2 regions of the Nocardiopsis deserti genome follow, and region 2 is predicted to be linked to the other one. Evidence: riboswitches for the same ligand, from Rfam matches in the RefSeq annotation. Region 2 holds a riboswitch; the other holds the start of a gene.
The links. Region 2 has a riboswitch for cobalamin ahead of FYW99_RS24800 (nitrite reductase). Riboswitches for the same ligand answer to the same signal wherever they lie in the genome.
Positions count from the first base shown of each region.

Region 1 (8,619 bases), on a different contig from region 2:
GGCGCAGCAGGGCGAGGATGGCGTCGGTGGTGGCCGGGTCGAGCGCGGAGGTGGCCTCGTCGCTGAGCAGCACCTTGGGGTCGGAGGCCAGCGCTCGGGCGATACCCACCCGCTGCTTCTGGCCGCCGGAGAGCTGGGAGGGGTAGGCGCGCGCCTTGTCCCCCAGGCCCACGAGTTCGAGGAGTTCGCCCACGCGCCTCCTGCGGCGGGCGCGGTCGACACCGGAGACCTCCATGGGGAAGGCCACGTTGCCCGCGACGGTGCGCGAGGACAGCAGGGCGAAGTGCTGGTGCACCATGCCGATGCGGCGGCGGGCCACCCGCAGCCGTGCGCCGCGCAGCGCGGTGAGCTCCTCGCCGTCGACCCGGACCGTTCCGGCGTCGGGGCGCTCCAGGAGGTTGACCGAGCGCAGCAGGGTGCTCTTGCCCGCACCGCTCTGGCCCACGACACCGAAGATCTCGCCGGGCTCGACGTGCAGGTCGACCCCGTCCAGGGCGGTCACCCGGTGCTTCTTCAACCTGTAGGCCTTGTGGAGGCCCACTGCGTCAATCACGGTGTTCCCATCGACGTCTGGCGGTGGTGTGGCGCCCGGCGGGGATCCGGCACGGGCCCGTCGCCCGTGTTCGAGCGTACGGAGCGCCCCGCGGGCGCGGGCGACGGCGCGCCGGTGGTCGGGCGGGCGCCGACAGCGGTGGCGCGCACGCGCGGGGCGGCCGGTTCGGGGACGCGCCGCCCTCGGCGGCGGTCTCCCCTACTCCCCGCTGTCCGGGGGCTGAGGACGGCTCCACGGGACCGGGCGGACACGACAGCGTCCGCCGGGCAGCGGCAGACACCGCTCGGCGGTGTCCGACCGCGTGGGCGCGGTGGTCGCTGGGTCGTACGCGGAAGCCTTCACGTTTCCTACTCAATCACGGGGAAAAGGGTCGGTTCACCGGATTTCGCTGTTCGGCCCGGGTTACATCCACCACACCGGGGCTCCCTCGGCACGGTGTATTCGTCCCGTCCCTCCCGAATCCCCGCGCGAGTGCCTACACTCATGACGGTCCCGTTACTCTCGCCCCCGGCCCCCGGGCGTGCGCGAGAGGCCAGGGCCGGAGGCCGCTCCCGCGGCTGTCGGCCCCGCTTGGGAAACGACGAGAAACAGCGCCCGCTCCGCTCCCGTGCCCGGGGGCCGCGCGGGCACGAGGAGCGACCACACCGTGCAGCCCGACGATCTGAGCCGAGTGGACGATTTCGCCGACTTCTGGGCTCCCGACCCTCCCGAACTCAGCTGGCCGGACCGCGCCCGGGCCCTGGCGGGGCTCCTTCCCGCCGCCGTGCGCCCGGGCCGCGCGCGTGTGGCGGCGCTGGCCGTGGCCGTGCTGGGGAGCTTCCTGTTCGCGCCCCAGGGCACGGCCGTGGCGGCGCCGGTGCCCGGTGAGCCGGAGGACATGAGCGCCCTCCAGGACCGCGCGGAGGCCCTGAGCGAGGAGTTCAACGGCGAGCTGCGCGACATGGAGGGCGTCATCCAGGAGGTCGAGCGCGCCGAGGAGCGGGCCCAGAGCACCCGCGAGGACGTGGACGCCGCGCGCGAGCAGGTGCGCGCCCTGGCGGTGGCCACCTACACCAGCAGCGGGATCGGCCTGTCGATGTCGCTGTTCGTCGAGACCGAGCCCGACGAGGTCATCGACCGCGCGGTGGTGATCGACTACCTGTCCACCAGCAACCAGGACAAGATCGACCAGCTCAGCCAGGCCCTGGAGCGCGACGAGACCGCGCAGGAGAACGCCGAGGAGCAGCTGGCCGAGGCCGAGGAGGACCTGGACGAGCTGGAGGGGCGCCGCGAGGAGGTCCAGGAGATGATCGCTGACCACCCCGTGCAGCCGATGGGCGGCCCGCTCAACATCACCCCGCGCACCGAGCAGATGCGTGAGCTGATCATCGAGGAGTTCGGCGAGGGCACCGAGTACGGCGGTGTGGGCTGCTACCGGGCGGTCGGCGGCTGGGTCGTCGGCGAGCACCCCAAGGGCCGCGCCTGCGACTTCATGGTGGACCCCAACGGCAACACCCCCATCCCCGAGCAGGTCGACCGCGGCTACGCGATCGCCGAGTGGGCCAGGGAGAACGCCGACCGCCTGGGCATCATGTACATCATCTACCGGCAGCAGATCTGGGACATCCGCCGGGGCGGCGAGGGCTGGCGCGACATGGCCGACCGCGGCAGCATCACCGAGAACCACTTCGACCACGTGCACATCTCGATGTTCTGATCCGACGGTGCCCGCGACGGACGCCCCATTACCCCGCGCGGGACGCGACCGCGCGGGGAACGGCGTCACGATTGCGTCACGTGCGGGATGAACTCCTGCACAACCGACACAAAACAGTGACGATTCACCCTGCTACCCCCGGTCTGACCTGCCCAGGTGACACCACTCGCGGCTAGGATGCACACGTCCCGGCCCGGGCCGAAGGACGTCTTCGGCCTCATCCGGCCACCGCCCCCGGTGGTCGGTCCCCCGGTCCACCGCAACCTCCGCACGGAGGCGGGGAACGCCCGCCCACTCCCCCGCCCTCGCCCGCGGGACGGCAGTGGCGACAGGTGCGCCTCCCCCCACACGGTCACCGTGTCCCTTCCGGGGTCGCACGGGAAGCCGTGAGAACCCAACGGCGCACACACGCGTCCCAGACAACACGGTCATCACACACGGGCGAGGGGAGCCATGAGCGAAAACGGACCATACAACCAGCCGCCGCAGAACCCATACGGCGGTGGGGACAGCAGTGGGGGCCAGCCGCCCTACGGCCCGCCCCACGGCGCCCCCTACGGTGACCCCGGCACCGGCGGACAGCCGCCCCACGGCGCCCCCTACGGTGACCCCGGCACCGGCGGACAGCCGCCCCACGGCGCCCCCTACGGTGACCCCGGCACCGGCGGACAGCCGCCCTACGGCGGCCCCGCGGGTTTCCCCGGCCCCCAGGAGCAGCAGATGTACGGGGGCGGCCAGCCGCCCTACGGCGGAGGCCCCGGCGGCCCCGGATACCCCCCTCCGCCGCAGCAGCCCCAGGGCGGCAGCAAGGCGGGCCTGTGGGTCGTGATCGGCGGCGGCGCCGTGATCATCGTCCTGGTCATCGCGGTCGTGGTCGTGCTCGTCACCAACGGCAGCGGACAGCAGACCGTGGCGCCCGAGCCCGAGCCCTCCCCGACCGCGGAGGCGACTACCGGCGGCGAGGAGACGACCGAGCCCACCCCCGACGCGGCCCCCGCGGGCGAGCCCCCCTACGCGGTGCCCGCCGAGCCCTGCGACGCCTTCACCGACCAGGTGCTCTCGGACTTCCTGATCCAGGACGAGGGCGACAAGTACGTCCAGGACAACAACTCCTACTGCGAGAGCCTGGAAGGGGCCGCCCCGGAGGGCAACCCGTCCGAGAGCTACGCGATGTTCGAGATCAGCTACCAGGTCCCCTACTCCGCCGCCGACTCCGTCGAGGCCGCCACCACCGACTTCCAGTCCGGGGTGCAGGAGCTCAGGGGCGAGGGTGACTACAACACCTTCTACGACTCCGCGAACGTGGAGGAGGACAAGGAGGTGGACCTCGGCGACGAGGCCCACTACGTCCTCACCAAGTACGACTTCCTGGGCGAGGACATCCCCGAGGCCACGCTGCTGATCCGCACCGCCAACCTCAACGTCCGGGTCCAGTACCAGTTGCACCCGCCCTTCACCGAGGGGGCCTCCGCCGAGGATCTGGTCATGCCCGACAACGTCGAGGAGATCATGCTCAACGCCGGCGCCGAGGCGCTGGCCCTGGTCGGCAGCTGAGACAGCTGACCGGACACGGCCTGAGGGGGCCGCGGCGTTCGCCGCGGCCCCCTCTCGCGTGTCAGCCCCCGGTGGTCAGACGCCCGGCAGGTCGGCGCGCACCCGGCGGGCCGCCTCGACCATGTTGCGCAGGGCCTGCTCGGCCTCGACGTAGCCGCGCGTCTTGAGGCCGCAGTCGGGGTTCACCCACAGGTTCTGGGCGTCGACGTGCGCGACCGCCAGGCGCAGCGCCCCCTCGATCTCCTCCACCGAGGGCACCCGCGGGGAGTGGATGTCGTACACGCCCGGGCCGATCCCGCGCCTGTAGCCCCGACCGCCCAGGTCCCGCACCAGCTCCATGCGCGAGCGGGCCGCCTCCACGCTGGTGACGTCGGTGTCCAGCGCCTCGATGCCGCCGACGATCAGCCCGAACTCCGAGTAGCACATGTGCGTGTGGACGGTCGTGGACGGCGACACCCCCGACGTGGCCAGGCGGAAGGAACCCACCGCCCAGTCCAGGTACCGCTCCCGGTGCTCCGAGCGCAGCGGCAGCAGTTCGCGCAGGGCCGCCTCGTCCACCTGGATGTGGCGGATCCCGGCGCGTTCCAGGTCGGCGACCTCGTCGCGCAGCGCGAGGCCCACCTGGCGGGCGGTCTCACCGAGCGGCTGGTCGGTGCGCACGAACGACCAGGCGAGCATGGTGACAGGCCCGGTCAGCATGCCCTTGACCGGCTTGTCGGTGCGCGACTGTGCGTAGGTGGTCCACTCGACCGTCATCGGCGCGGGGCGCGAGACGTCGCCGAACAGGATCGGCGGGCGCACGCACCGCGAACCGTAGGACTGCACCCACCCGTTCCGGGTGGTGGCGTAGCCCTCCAGCTGCTCGGCGAAGTACTGGACCATGTCGTTGCGCTCGGGCTCGCCGTGCACGAGCACGTCCAGGCCGATCTCCTCCTGGAGCGCGATCACGCGGTCGATCTCCTCGCGCAGGACGTCCTTGTAGGCCTCCTCGGCCAGTTCGCCCCCGCGGTGGGCGGCGCGGGCGCGGCGCAGCTCGGCGGTCTGGGGGAAGGATCCGATGGTGGTCGTGGTGAGCGGGGTGTCGGTGGGCCTCCCCCGCTCCTGCGGGCGCTCGTAGGCGTCCGGGCCCAGGGCGTCGAGCCGGGCGCGTACGCGCGCGTCGGTGAAGGCGGGGGGACGGACGCCGCCCTGTCCGGTGTACTCGGCCTCGGCCCCCTCGGACAGCACGCGGCCGAGCAGGGCCGTCTCCTGGGCCTTCTGCCTGGCGAAGGCCAGGGCCCCGCGCAGCCCGGGTGCCAGGGAGGTCTCGGCGTCCAGGTCCAGGGGTACGTGCAGCAGGGAGCAGGAGGTGCTCACGGTGAGCTCGTCGGCGAGGGCCAGCAGGGTGCCGAGCGTGGCCACGGCGGCCGGAACGTCGGTGCGCCAGACGTTGCGGCCCTCCACCACGCCCGCGACCAGGCGGGTGGCGCCCAGGCCGGAGACCCGCACCAGGTCGTCCACGCCCTCGCCGTCGGTGACCAGGTCCAGGCCGACCGCCTCGACCGCGGAGTCCTTGAGGACGCGCAGGGCGGCGGAGCCGATGGAGCCGAAGTAGGTGGACACCAGCAGGGAGGGGCGGTCAGTGACCGACCCCAGGCGCTGGTAGGCGCGCTCCAGGTGGCCGACGGCGGCGCGGCCCTCGTCGGTGGCCAGGATCGGCTCGTCCAACTGGACCTCGGTGGCGCCCGCGGCCCGCAGGTCGCCGAGCAGCTGGGCGTAGGCGTCCAGGAGCTGGTCGAGCAACTGGACGGGCTCCCAGCCCCCGGGTGCGCCGTCGGCGGGCTTGGCCAGCATCAGGAAGGTGAGCGGGCCGACCAGGACCGGGCGGGTGTGGAAACCCGCCTCGGCGGCCTCGCGGAACTCGGCGACGGGCTTGTCGCCCACCAGGCGGGGGCGGGTGCCGGGCGAGAGTTCGGGGACCAGGTAGTGGTAGTTCGTGTCGAACCACTTGGTCATCTCCAGCGGCGGAGCGCCCTGCTCGCCGCGGGCGAGCGCGAAGTAGCGGCGCAGCTCCTCCTCGCGGTCCGGCGCGGCGGCGGGCGGGGCGAAACGGGAGGGGACCAGGTCGAACAGGACCGCGGTGTCCAGCACGTGGTCGTAGTAGGAGAACGTGTTGGAGGGGATGTCGTCGACACCGGCCTCGCGCAGCTGGGCGTAGACGCCCAGGCGCAGCTCGGCGGCGACCGCGTCCAGTTCACGGGCGGTGGTGCGGCCCCTCCAGTACGACTCGCAGGCGCGCTTGAGCTCGCGGTCGGGGCCGATGCGCGGGTAGCCGTGCACGGTGGAGCGCACGGAGGGGCGGGGCCCGCCCGGGGCCGCGGACGGCGTGGGGGTCGTGGTCATGAGCTTCTCTCCCTCGTCGAAAGCCGGGTACCGGCCGCGAGGGGGAGGAGAGGGGCGGGCACGCCGACGGGCGCGCCTCCGGCGCGCACCGGACCTGCCACCGCCTCCGGCCCTCCCTCGGGGCGCGGGACCACCGGCGCCGCGGGTGCGCCGCCGGGTGGAGGCAGGTCTTCGGACTCGGGGGCGCGGGCGGTGCGGACACCGCTCCTCCTACTGGCCGCCGCTTCCCGGTTTCCGGTCCTCGTGACCGGCACTACCAGTGCTCATGGCGACGTTCGTTCCCCCATACCGCTGCGGGGCAGTCCCGGACTCGCACCGGGTTCCCTCTTGCGACATGGTTCCGCCCCGTCCGGGCCGGGCCCGCGAGGTGGATCATGTACCTTCCACGGCTGCAAGTATAGGGAGGGCCCCCGCCCCTGTACTCGGCGTGCGGCCCCATGCGACCGACCCGAACGGTGAGAACCCCCGTCCCACGGTCGGCGTCACACACGAAGTCAAGCGTTGCGCGGGTGAGCCTCCCCTCTGCTCCCCGCGGACGTTCGTCTGAGCGATGAACGTGGAGATTCCCTCGTGAATAAGCAGTCCCGCCTCGCCATGGCACCGGACCACCCCCTGATCACGGTCGTGGTAGCCCTGGCGGTACTGGCGGGCATGGTGTTGTTGGCCACCCGCTCCTCCGGCGAGTCCGAACCCCCGGAGCAGACGCACGGAGCGCCGGTCTCCGAGAGCGAACCGCCGCCCCCGGCCTCCGGTGATCCCGACGGGCTGACCGAGGTGGACGCGGCCGCCGTGGCGGGCGTGGAGGAGGCCGAGCTGCCCTACGACGGGGATGTCTCCGTCGCGGTGACCTACCCGGTGATCCCCAACGCCGAACCGCTGGCCGACTTCCTGGAGCGTGAACTGACCGACGAGGTACACGCCTTCGAGGCGGCCAACCCCGGCGCGGTCTCCTTCGAGGCGGGGTGGAACCTGACCGCGGCGCGCGACGGCCTGCTCGGGGTCCGCATGACCCGGGTCGAGACCGACTCCGAGGGGTCCCGGGAGGGGTACACCACCTACTGGTACGACACCGCGACCGCGGCGCACCACCCCTCCGCCGCCCTGGTCGGCGGCCAGGAACAGCTGGAGGAGCTCAACGGCCTGGTGCGCGGCGCCGTCGGGAACGGGGACGGCGGGGAGGGGTCGGCCGACCCCGACGTCATCCATCCGATCAGCTCCCTGTACGACTCGGTGGGCTTCAACCCCGACGGGGACCTGGTCGTGGAGTTCGACGCCGGGCAGGTCGCCCCGGCGGAGGAGGGCCGCACGCGCGCGGTGGTGGACGCCGGTGAGGCCGAGGGCCTGCTGTCCGAGCTGGGCCTGCGCGTGCGCGACGCCGCGACCGTGGGCGTCGAGGACTTCTCCATCGCCGCCCCGCCCCAGGCCGACAAGGACGGCCAGGAGGACGGACCCGTGCCCGGACAGGTGTCCGCGGTGGACTCCGGCGTCGACTGCTCCGACCCCGACACCAAGTGCGTGGCGCTGACCTACGACGACGGCCCCGGCGGGCGCACCCCCGAACTGCTGGACGCCCTCGCCGAGTACGACGCGCGGGCCACGTTCTTCGTCACCGGCAACCCCGTCATGGAGCACCCGCACACGGTGCGGCGCGCCTACGCCGAGGGGCACGAGATCGCCAACCACACCCTGAACCACCCCGACCTGGCCGGTCTGGGCGCGGGAGGGGTGCGCTCGGACCTGGACGTCGTGCAGGCACTGGTGTACCGCGAGACGGGCTACAGCATGGACCTCATGCGCCCGCCCTACGGCTCGACCAACGAGAGCGTGGCCTCGGTGACCGCGGACATGGGCCTGGCCCAGATCCTGTGGAGCGTGGACACCCTCGACTGGAAGGACCGCAAAACCTCGTTGGTCCACGACCGGGCGGTGGAGGGAGCCTCGGACGGGGCGATCATCCTCATGCACGACATCCACGGCACGACCATCGACGCCTCCCGCGCGATCATCCGGGATCTGGACGAGCACGGGTACACCATGGTCACGGTGTCCCAGCTGCTCGGGACCACGACCCCCGGCGAGATCTACGTCGACGGGGTCCCCGACGCCCCGGAGGAGAGCGCCGAGCCCTCCGAGGGGGCCGGGGAGCACGGTGAGGAAGACGAGCAGGCTCCCTAGGGAGCCCCGAGAGGCTTCCGAGGGGGCCTGAGGGCGCGGCGTCACGGCGCGGCGAGCGGTCCGGGGGAGGATGTCCCCGGGAGAGGGCTTCGGGGCCGCGACCGGTGGGACCCACGGTGCGCGGAGCCGTGTGAGGGCACCGGGTGACGCGGGAAGGGCGCCCCGCGGGGGTGTTCCCGGTCTCCGGCGCGTTCTCCGTCCTGTGGCGGTGACCACATGTGGTCACCGTCACAGGACGGGGGACGGCGTCCCCTATGTT
Region 1 is NZ_VWVS01000015.1:7,637-16,255, reverse strand. It holds gene FYW99_RS20090 (methionine ABC transporter ATP-binding protein) at 1-541, opposite strand, end outside; gene FYW99_RS20085 (coiled-coil domain-containing protein) at 1,200-2,249, shown strand; gene FYW99_RS20080 (DUF3558 domain-containing protein) at 2,703-3,803, shown strand; gene metE (5-methyltetrahydropteroyltriglutamate--homocysteine S-methyltransferase) at 3,879-6,185, opposite strand; cobalamin riboswitch at 6,351-6,511, opposite strand; gene FYW99_RS20070 (polysaccharide deacetylase family protein) at 6,780-8,360, shown strand.
Region 1: another riboswitch for cobalamin. It lies ahead of metE (5-methyltetrahydropteroyltriglutamate--homocysteine S-methyltransferase); the one in region 2 lies ahead of FYW99_RS24800 (nitrite reductase).

Region 2 (8,619 bases):
CACCACGACCACCGGCCCGACGACCCCCTGATCAGGAACCAGTTCAGCGGGTTCTCCGGGCTGCTCAGTTTCGACCTGAAGGACGGTTCCTTCGAAAAGGTCGCGGCTTTCATCAACCGTTTGTCGCTGTTTCGGATCGGCGCGAGCTGGGGCGGCTACGAAAGCCTCGTCACCGCCCCCGTCCGGCCCGGAAACGAGGAGGCGCTGCGGGAAAAGGGATTCTCCCCCGGAATGATCCGCCTCTCCGTGGGCCTGGAGGGGGCCGACAACCAGATCGAGGATCTCGAAAGGGCCTTCACCGCACTGTAGAAGACCGGAAAGCGGTCGTCACCGAGAGGAAAGAAGATGACTAACCCCCCGGACGAACACGTTCGCCGACCCAGTGTGGCGGCGGCGTGCGTCCCCGTGGTCATCACCGTCGCCGTTCTCGTCGGCGGCATCGGCGTCCTGAAGTACCCCGCGGAGCTCATGCTCATCTTCGCGGGGGTGGTGTTCGCCCTCTTCGCGCTCTGGCACGGCGTGCGCTGGGAGGACGTGCTGACGAACATGGGCGAGAAGCTCAAACGCGCCCTGCCCGCGGTCCTGATCCTGCTCAGCATCGGCATGCTCATCGGCTCGTGGATGATCGCCGGGACGATCCCCCTCATGGTCTACTACGGCCTGGAGCTCATCAACCCCTCCTACCTGTACGTGCTGTCCTTCGTGGCCACCGCGCTCGTCGCCACCTTCACCGGCACGTCCTGGGGCGCCGGCGGAACGATCGGCGTCGCCCTGATCGGGGTGGCCCAGACGATGGACGTGTCGCTGGCGATCACGGCGGGCGCGGTCGTGTCCGGCGCCTACTTCGGGGACAAGCTCTCGCCCCTGTCGGACACGACCAACATGAGCTCGCTCGCGGCGGGCGCCAACCTGTACGAGCACATCCGGCACATGCTCTACACGGCCGTGCCCTCGTCGGTGGTGGCCGTCGTCGTCTTCCTCGTCGCGGGCACCACCATCACCACCTCGTCCGCCAGCCTGGGCGGTATCGACGAGGTCGTCACCGAGCTGAACGGGCTGTTCACCCTCAACCCGCTGCTGCTGATCCCGGCGCTGGTCGTGCTCGCCGGGTCGGTCATGAGGAAGCCGCCGCTGGTCGTGCTGTTCGCGTCGTCCATGACGGCGCTGCTGCTCGCGCTGCTGGCCCAGGGGGCGAACGTGGGCGACATGTTCGCCGCGGCCGTCTCCGGCTTCACGACCGACATGCTGCCGCGGGGGGACGGGGTCTCCGACGTCCTGGCCGAGCTGCTGAACCGGGGCGGGCTGTACTCGATGTACAACTCGGCGTTCTTCGTCTTCTGCGCCTTCTTCTTCGCCTCGGCGCTGGAGAGGTCGGGCGTGCTGCGGGTCCTGCTGGAGGGGCTGATCGAGAAGCTGCGGTCCACGGGCAGCCTCATCCTCACCACCCTGCTCTCCGGCTTCACGATCATCAACGGCACCTCCAACGCCCTGGTGACGTTCTTCCTGGTCAAGGACGTCTACGGCGACGCCTACCGGGCCAGGAACCTGCACCCGGTGAACCTGTCGCGCAGCATGGAGGACTCGGTCACGATCACCGAGGTACTGATGCCCTGGACGGTGTCGGGCGTCTTCTTCGCCACGACCCTGGGCGTGGCCAACTTCGAGTTCCTGCCGTGGGCGGTGTTCAACTGGAGCGGCTTCCTGTTCTCCGCCCTGCTCGCCTTCCTGGCGCCGCTGACCCGCGGTTTCGGCATCCGCCACCTCGAACCGGAGCAGGAGCGCTCCACGGCGTGAGCCCCGCCCCCCCGCGGTCACGGGAAAGGGGGAGCGGAGCACGTGCTCCGCTCCCCCTTTCCCGAGGACGTGATCCGGCCGGGGGCCGCGCGGCGGCGGGGTACTCCCGCGCCCTACGGGGCTTCGACGACGTCCTCGGGGCACAAGGTCTGCAACTCCGCCCTCCCGGGGTCCTCCCCCGCCAGGGCCGCCGCCTCGATCCGCCTCGACTGGCGGATCACGCTCTCCTCGAACAGTTTGCGGACCTCGCGCCCGTTGCCGTCCCCGAACACCCCGGCCCGCTCGGCCACCAGCGCGCCCAGCGCCCCACGCGTCTCCTCGGGTACCAGGAAGTCGTTGCCCTCGGCCATCCCGACGAAGATCCGCACCAGCTCGTCCGCGGCGTAGGGGGCGAACTCCACCGTCCCGGAGAACCGCGACTCCAGCCCCGGGTTACTCGCCATGAACTCGCGCATCTCCCCGGTGTAACCGGCGGCGATCACCACCACCTCGTCGCGGTGGTCCTCCATCAGCTTCAGGAGCGTGTCGATGGCCTCCTGGCCGAAGTCGGAGCCGCTGCCTCCCGGCCGGGCGAGCGCGTACGCCTCGTCGATGAACAGCACACCGCCGCGTGCCCGGTCGAACACCTCGCGCGTGCGCTGGGCGGTGTGGCCCACGTACGAGCCCACCAGGTCCGCCCGGCTGGCCTCCACCACCTGTCCCTGGGCGAGCACCCCCAGGGCGGCCAGCAGCTCCCCGTAGACACGCGCGACCGTGGTCTTGCCCGTTCCCGGAGGCCCGGCGAAGACCAGGTGCCGGGAGGGCAGCGGGGCCTCCAGCCCGGCCGCCTGCCGCCGACGTCCGGCCGAGATCAGGTTCGCCAGGTCGGCCACCTCCCGCTTCACCGCCGCCAGGCCCACCATGGCGTCCAGGCGCCGCATCAGTTCCTCGACCTGACCGGCGTCCCTGGGCCCCTCCGCGACCCTGGAGGAGAGCCCGCCGTCCACGACCCCGGCGAGGTCCTCGGGCAGGATCAGCGACAGGTCCTCCGCCGAACCGAAGTCCCCGTCGACGATCCGGGTGGCCTGGGTCTGGACGGTCTCCTCGAACACGCGGCGCGCCTCGCGCCCGTTGCCGAAGGTCTCGTCGCGCTTCTGGGCCTGGAAGTGCCGGGTGACCAGCTCCCGCACGCCCTCCCCCAGCGTGTAGCCCTGCTTGTGCGCCATCCCGGTGAAGATCGTGGTGAGCTGTTCGGGCGAGTAGTTCTCGAACTCGATGGTGCGGGCGACGCGCGACCGCAGCCCGGGGTTGGCGTCGAGGAAGCCGCGCATCTCGCTGGAGTACCCGGCGAAGACGATGACGACCTCCTCGCGCAGGTCCTCCATGAGTTTGATGAGGGTGTCGATGGCCTCCTGGCCGAAGTCCGCACCGCTGCCGAACTTACGGGCGAGCGCGTAGGCCTCGTCGACGAACAGGACACCGCCCCGGGCCCGCTCGACCACCTCGGCGACCTTGGCGCTGGTGCCGCCCAGGTGCTCGGCCACGAGGTCGGGGCGGGCGGCCTCCACGAACTGGCCGCTCCCCAGCACGCCCAGGGAGCGCAGGATCCGACCGTAGAGTCGCGCGACGGTCGTCTTGCCGGTTCCGGGCGGCCCGGAGAAGACGAGGTGGCGACTGACGTTGAGCGCGGGCAGCCCCGCCGCCGCACGCTTGACGCTGACCTGCTGGAAGTTGACGAGGGCGCGGACCTCCTTCTTCACCCCGTCCAGACCCACCATGGCGTCCAACTCGGCCAGCAGTTCCTCCAGCGGCACTGCCTCACCCTCGGGTGCGTCCGGCGCGGCCGAGCCGACGCCGTCGGCCGCGGCCCGCGCCCTGACCCTGTCACCGCCCCCGTTCCCGGTGATCTCGGTGTCCTCGGCCTGCACGGTCGCGGTGTCCTCGGCGTCCACCCCCTCACCGGCGTTGCCGGAGACCGTGCACCCCACCAGGCGCACCCGACTGGTGTCGTACACGGCCAGCCCGGAGCCGTCGCCGTCACGGACCGTGGTGTCCTCCAACGTGACCACAGCGCCCTTGTCCACGCCGACTCCGGCCGACGCACACCCGCTCACCGTCGAGGAGCGCAGGACCAACCGCGACGCGCTCCCCGCGTAGACACCGTGCAGGGCGCAGTCCGAGATTCGGGCGCCGTCGACCTCGACCTCGGACCCGTCCTTGACGGTCAGCGCGTTGAGCCTGCTGTTGGTGACCGCCATTTCGCGCAACGTGACCGTACTGTCCTCTCTGACAAGGAGACCGCTATCGACGTCGTCCCCGGTCAGATCGGTCAGGATTCCCCGCGCGTCGACGATGTGCGCCATCGCCGGCGCCTTCGAGGCACGCAAGCCGGCGACCTCGAACCGCCCCTTCTGCGCGGTGAACACGCTCCACTTCCCCAGTGCCTCCGGCGGGCTCTCACGCAGTTCGACGTCCGAGAGCGTCGTCCGGCACTCCTCGACGTAGACCCCGTTCCCACCGACACGGGTCAGGGACAGCCTCTCACCGCTGACTCTGGCCGCCTTTCCGTAGAGGCCGCTCCCGGCAGCGTCCTCGACGACCAGGTCGCGGACGGTCAACGCGCCCCCGGTGATCGCCAGGGCGTTGCCCCTGACGTTGGTGATGCGGCCGTGGGTGATGGTCATCTCGGAGTCGTCCCAGGCATACACCGAGGTGCCGTCAGCGGGGCCGCCGTCCACCCTGAGGTGGTTGAACTCCGCCCTGGAGCGCCCGGTCACCCGTACCGGCCAGCCCCGGTCCCCGGTGACCGTCAGGTTGGTGAACCTCGGAGCGGAGGAGTCCCGCACGTGGACCGCCTGGGTCTTCTCCCCGCCGCAGTCGGTCAGGACGCAGTCGGTGACCGCGGGCGAGGCCTTGGATATGTACAGGGTGTGCCACGTGTCGTGGCCCCCGGTGAAGGTGGTCCCGCGGACCTCGGGGGAGTCGGGGCCCTCGACGATGAGCACGGCGTCGGTGAAACGGCAGCCTTCCACCTTCCCCGTGGAGTCGTCCATGCGGACACCGCCGCCCGCGAACCCGCAGTTGGTGAATTCGGCTTGGGCGTTCTCCGCCTTCACTCGCGTACTCGCGGTGAAGAGGCAGTCGACGGCCTTGAGGAAGGCCTTCGGGTGCACGTACACGGGCGGGTACTCGGTCGAGGCGTTGCGTACGTGCACACCGTGCAGCTCCAGCCGCCCCTTGCGCACGTTGAACACGTTCGTGTCGCCCGCCGAGACCGTCACGGTGCCGGGACCCTGGAGGGGCACCACGATGACGTGCTGGTTCACGCCGAGCACCTGAGATTCCGCGTAGTGCCCCGGCTCGACGTGCAGGTACAGGTCACAGCCCGCGTACATCGGGGCCCGCAGCGCCGCGTCCAGGCTGGAGAAGGCGTAGGGGTCGGTCTGCGAGATTCGGACCGTGTACATCCATCGGCTCCCGGGGGTAGGGCACGGCGGGGCGAACCGTGCGGAGGATACGCGGTACGTACCGTACCGGCCGGGTGCGTCACGCACCGCCGACCGCGCCCCCGCGCCCGGGACGGCCGTCTCCGGCCGCGTCGGGGCCGCGTCGGGGCGAAGGCCCCTGGAGCTGCCCCGGGAGTGGGGACGGTACCCTCGTCGAGCCAGTCGAACTCCACCTCGTGGGGCAGGGAACCCGGTGCGAATCCGGGACTGACGCGCAGCGGTGAGGGTGACGGGCGGGCACGCCCCGGGGACGCGCTTCCCCGGGACAGCCACTGGAGCGCACGCTCCGGGAAGGCGCTCCGCACCGGTCGATCCCGAGTCCGAAGACCTGCTGGCGCTGGCGGTGACGGGCCGCCAGGTCAACCGCGGACCCCGCGAACGGGTCCCTGACCCGAAGGACGCGCATGTCCCCGATGGGTTCCCCATCCCCATCCTCCACCGTCCGCTCCCGGCGCGACCGCTGCCCGGGCGCCCTGCGGCCCTGGCCCGCCGACGACGGGCTCCTGGTCCGGCTCCGGCTCGTCGGCGGCAGGCTCCCCGCCCGCCCGCTACGCGCCCTGGCCGCCGTGGCCCAGGAGTACGGCGACGGCCGGATCCACGTCACCGGGCGGGCCAACGTGCAGCTGCGCGCCCTGCCCGGAAGCGACGGGCGGCTGACCCCCGAGGTGCTCCGGGCCCTGGAGGGAACCGGCCTACTGCCCTCGCCCGCCCACGAACTGGTCCGCAACGTCATGGTCTCCCCGTGCACGGGACTGGCGGGCGGGAAGGCCGACCTGCGCCCCGTGGCCGCCGCGCTGGACGCGCTGCTGTGCTCCGAGCCCCACCGCGCCGCCCTTCCCGGCCGCTTCCTCTTCGCCCTGGACGACGGAAGCGGCGACCTGCTGGAGCGCTCCTGCGACCTGGGGATCGTCGCCCTCGACGCGCACACCGCCCAGCTCAGGGTCGGCGAGCGCTGGGGCCCGCTGACGCCGCTGGACGAGGCCGCGGCCACGCTCGCGGGCCTCGCCGACCGGTTCCTGGAGCGGCGCGGCGACGGCCCCGCCGCACCCTGGCACGTCGCCGAACTCGCCTCGCCCCTGGCCGCCCCGGCACCGCCGGACCCGCGGCTGCCCGACCCCGCGCCACCGCTGCCGCACGGCCTCCTTCCCGGCATCGGACGGCACGTCCCCGTGCCCGCCGACGGCCTGGACCGGGCCGCCGCCGACGCGCTCACCGCCGAAGCGCTCGACGCCGGATCCGGCGAACTCGTCGTCACGCCGTGGCGCGCCATCCTTGTTCCCGGAGGACACAGGCTCGTCCCCGGAGAACACGGTCACGTCCACGGGGAGGCGCGGTGACCTCCCCGAGACGCCCGAACCGGCACTACGAGTACGTCGACGACGGGCCCGCGATCTACGCCGACTCCTTCGCCACCATCCGGCGCGAGGCCCGGCTCGACCACCTGCCCGCCAACGCCGAACGGCTCGCCGTGCGGATGATCCACGGCACCGGCCAGGTCGACCTCGCCGACGACCTCGTCGTCCACCCCGACCTGGTCCCCGCGGCGCGCGCCGCCCTCCGGGCCGGTGCGCCGATCCTGTGCGACGCGCGCATGGTGGCCTCCGGCGTGACCGCGAGCCGCCTGCCCAACGACAACGAGGTCCTCTGCCTCCTGGGCGACGAGCGGGTTCCCGGTCTGGCCCGGGAGTGGGGCACCACCCGCACGGCCGCCGCGGTGTCGCTGTGGGAGCCGCTGCTCGACGGCGCCGTGGTCGCCGTCGGCAACGCGCCCACCGCCCTGTTCCACCTGCTGGAGATGCTGGTCGACGGCGCCCCGCGACCCGCCGCGATCGTCGGCTGCCCGGTCGGCTTCGTCGGCGCCGCCGAGTCCAAGCAGGCGCTGACCGAACTCCGCGACCGACACGGCGTCGACGTCCCCTACGTGACCGCGCGCGGTCGCCGCGGGGGATCGGCGATGACCTCATCGGCCCTCAACGCACTCGCCAAGGAGGAAGAGTGACCGGCCGTTTCCACGGCGTCGGCGTCGGCCCCGGCGACCCCGAGCTGATCACCCTCAAGGCGGCCAGGCTCATCGCCGCGGCCGACGTCGTCGCCTACCACGCGGGGGTGGGCAAGGAGTCCAACGCCCGCCGCATCGCCGACGCCCTGATCCCGGACTCCGTGGTCGAGGAACAGCTGACCTACCCGGTGACCACCGGCGCGACCGACCACCCGGGCGGCTACGCGGGCGCGCTCGCCGACTTCTACGAGGAGTCCGCCGCGCGGCTGGCCGCCCACCTGGACGCCGGACGCGACGTCGTCCTGCTCTCCGAGGGGGACCCGCTGTTCTACGGGTCGTACATGTACATGCACGACCGGCTGTCCGAGCGCTACCCCACCGAGATCGTGCCGGGGATCCCGGCGTTCGCCGCCGCCACCGCCGCCGCGGCCGCCCCGCTGGCCCGGCAGACCGACGTGCTCACCGTGCTGCCCGGCACCCTGCCCGAACCGGAGCTGGCCCGCCGCCTGGCCGACACCGACGCGGCCGTGGTCATGAAGCTGGGCCGGACCTTCCCGGCCGTGCGCCGCGCCCTGGCCGCGGCCGGGCGGCTGGAGCACGCGGTGTACGTGGAGCGGGCCTCGATGGGCGGGGAGCGGCGGCTGCCGGTCGCCGAGGTCGATCCGGCGACGGTGCCCTACTTCTCCCTGGTGCTGGTCACCGGGGACAGCCGCAACGGCCGGCGTTCGCGCCAGGTCGGCGCGGCCGCGCGGACGCAGGCGGCCCATGCGACGCGAACGGCGCAGGCGGCGTCCGGTCCCGTCGGAGCGGCGGCCGAACTGCTGGTCGTGGGCCTGGGCCCCGGCCCCGAACACTGGCTCACCCCCGAGGCCTCCGCCGCGCTGGCCGAGGTGGACCACGTGGTGGGCTACGGCCCCTACGTCGACCGGGTCCCGCAGCGCCCCGGGCTCACCCGGCACGCCTCCGGCAACACCGTCGAACTCCAGCGCGCCCGGTTCGCCCTCGACCTGGCCGGGCGCGGCGAACGCGTCGCCGTGGTCTCGGGTGGGGACGCCGGGGTCTTCGGCATGGCCACCGCCGTGTTCGAGGCGGCCGAGGACCCCGCCTACCGGGACGTGCCCGTCCGGGTGCTGCCGGGGGTCAGCGCCGTCCAGGCGGTCGCGGCCCGTGCGGGCGCCCCCGTGGGCGGCGACTTCGCGGTGATGAGCCTGTCGGACCGCCTCAAACCGTGGGAGGTGGTCGAGCGGCGGCTGCGCGCCGTCGCCGAGGCCGACCTGGCGCTGGCCGTCTACAACCCCGCCTCCCGGTCCCGGACCGGGCAGATCGTGACCGCGCGCCGGA
Region 2 is NZ_VWVS01000019.1:46,678-55,296, reverse strand. It holds gene FYW99_RS24815 (trans-sulfuration enzyme family protein) at 1-309, shown strand, start outside; gene nhaC (Na+/H+ antiporter NhaC) at 346-1,794, shown strand; gene FYW99_RS24805 (AAA family ATPase) at 1,908-5,240, opposite strand; cobalamin riboswitch at 5,423-5,629, shown strand; gene FYW99_RS24800 (nitrite reductase) at 5,684-6,616, shown strand; gene FYW99_RS24795 (precorrin-8X methylmutase) at 6,613-7,278, shown strand; gene FYW99_RS24790 (precorrin-2 C(20)-methyltransferase) at 7,275-8,619, shown strand, end outside.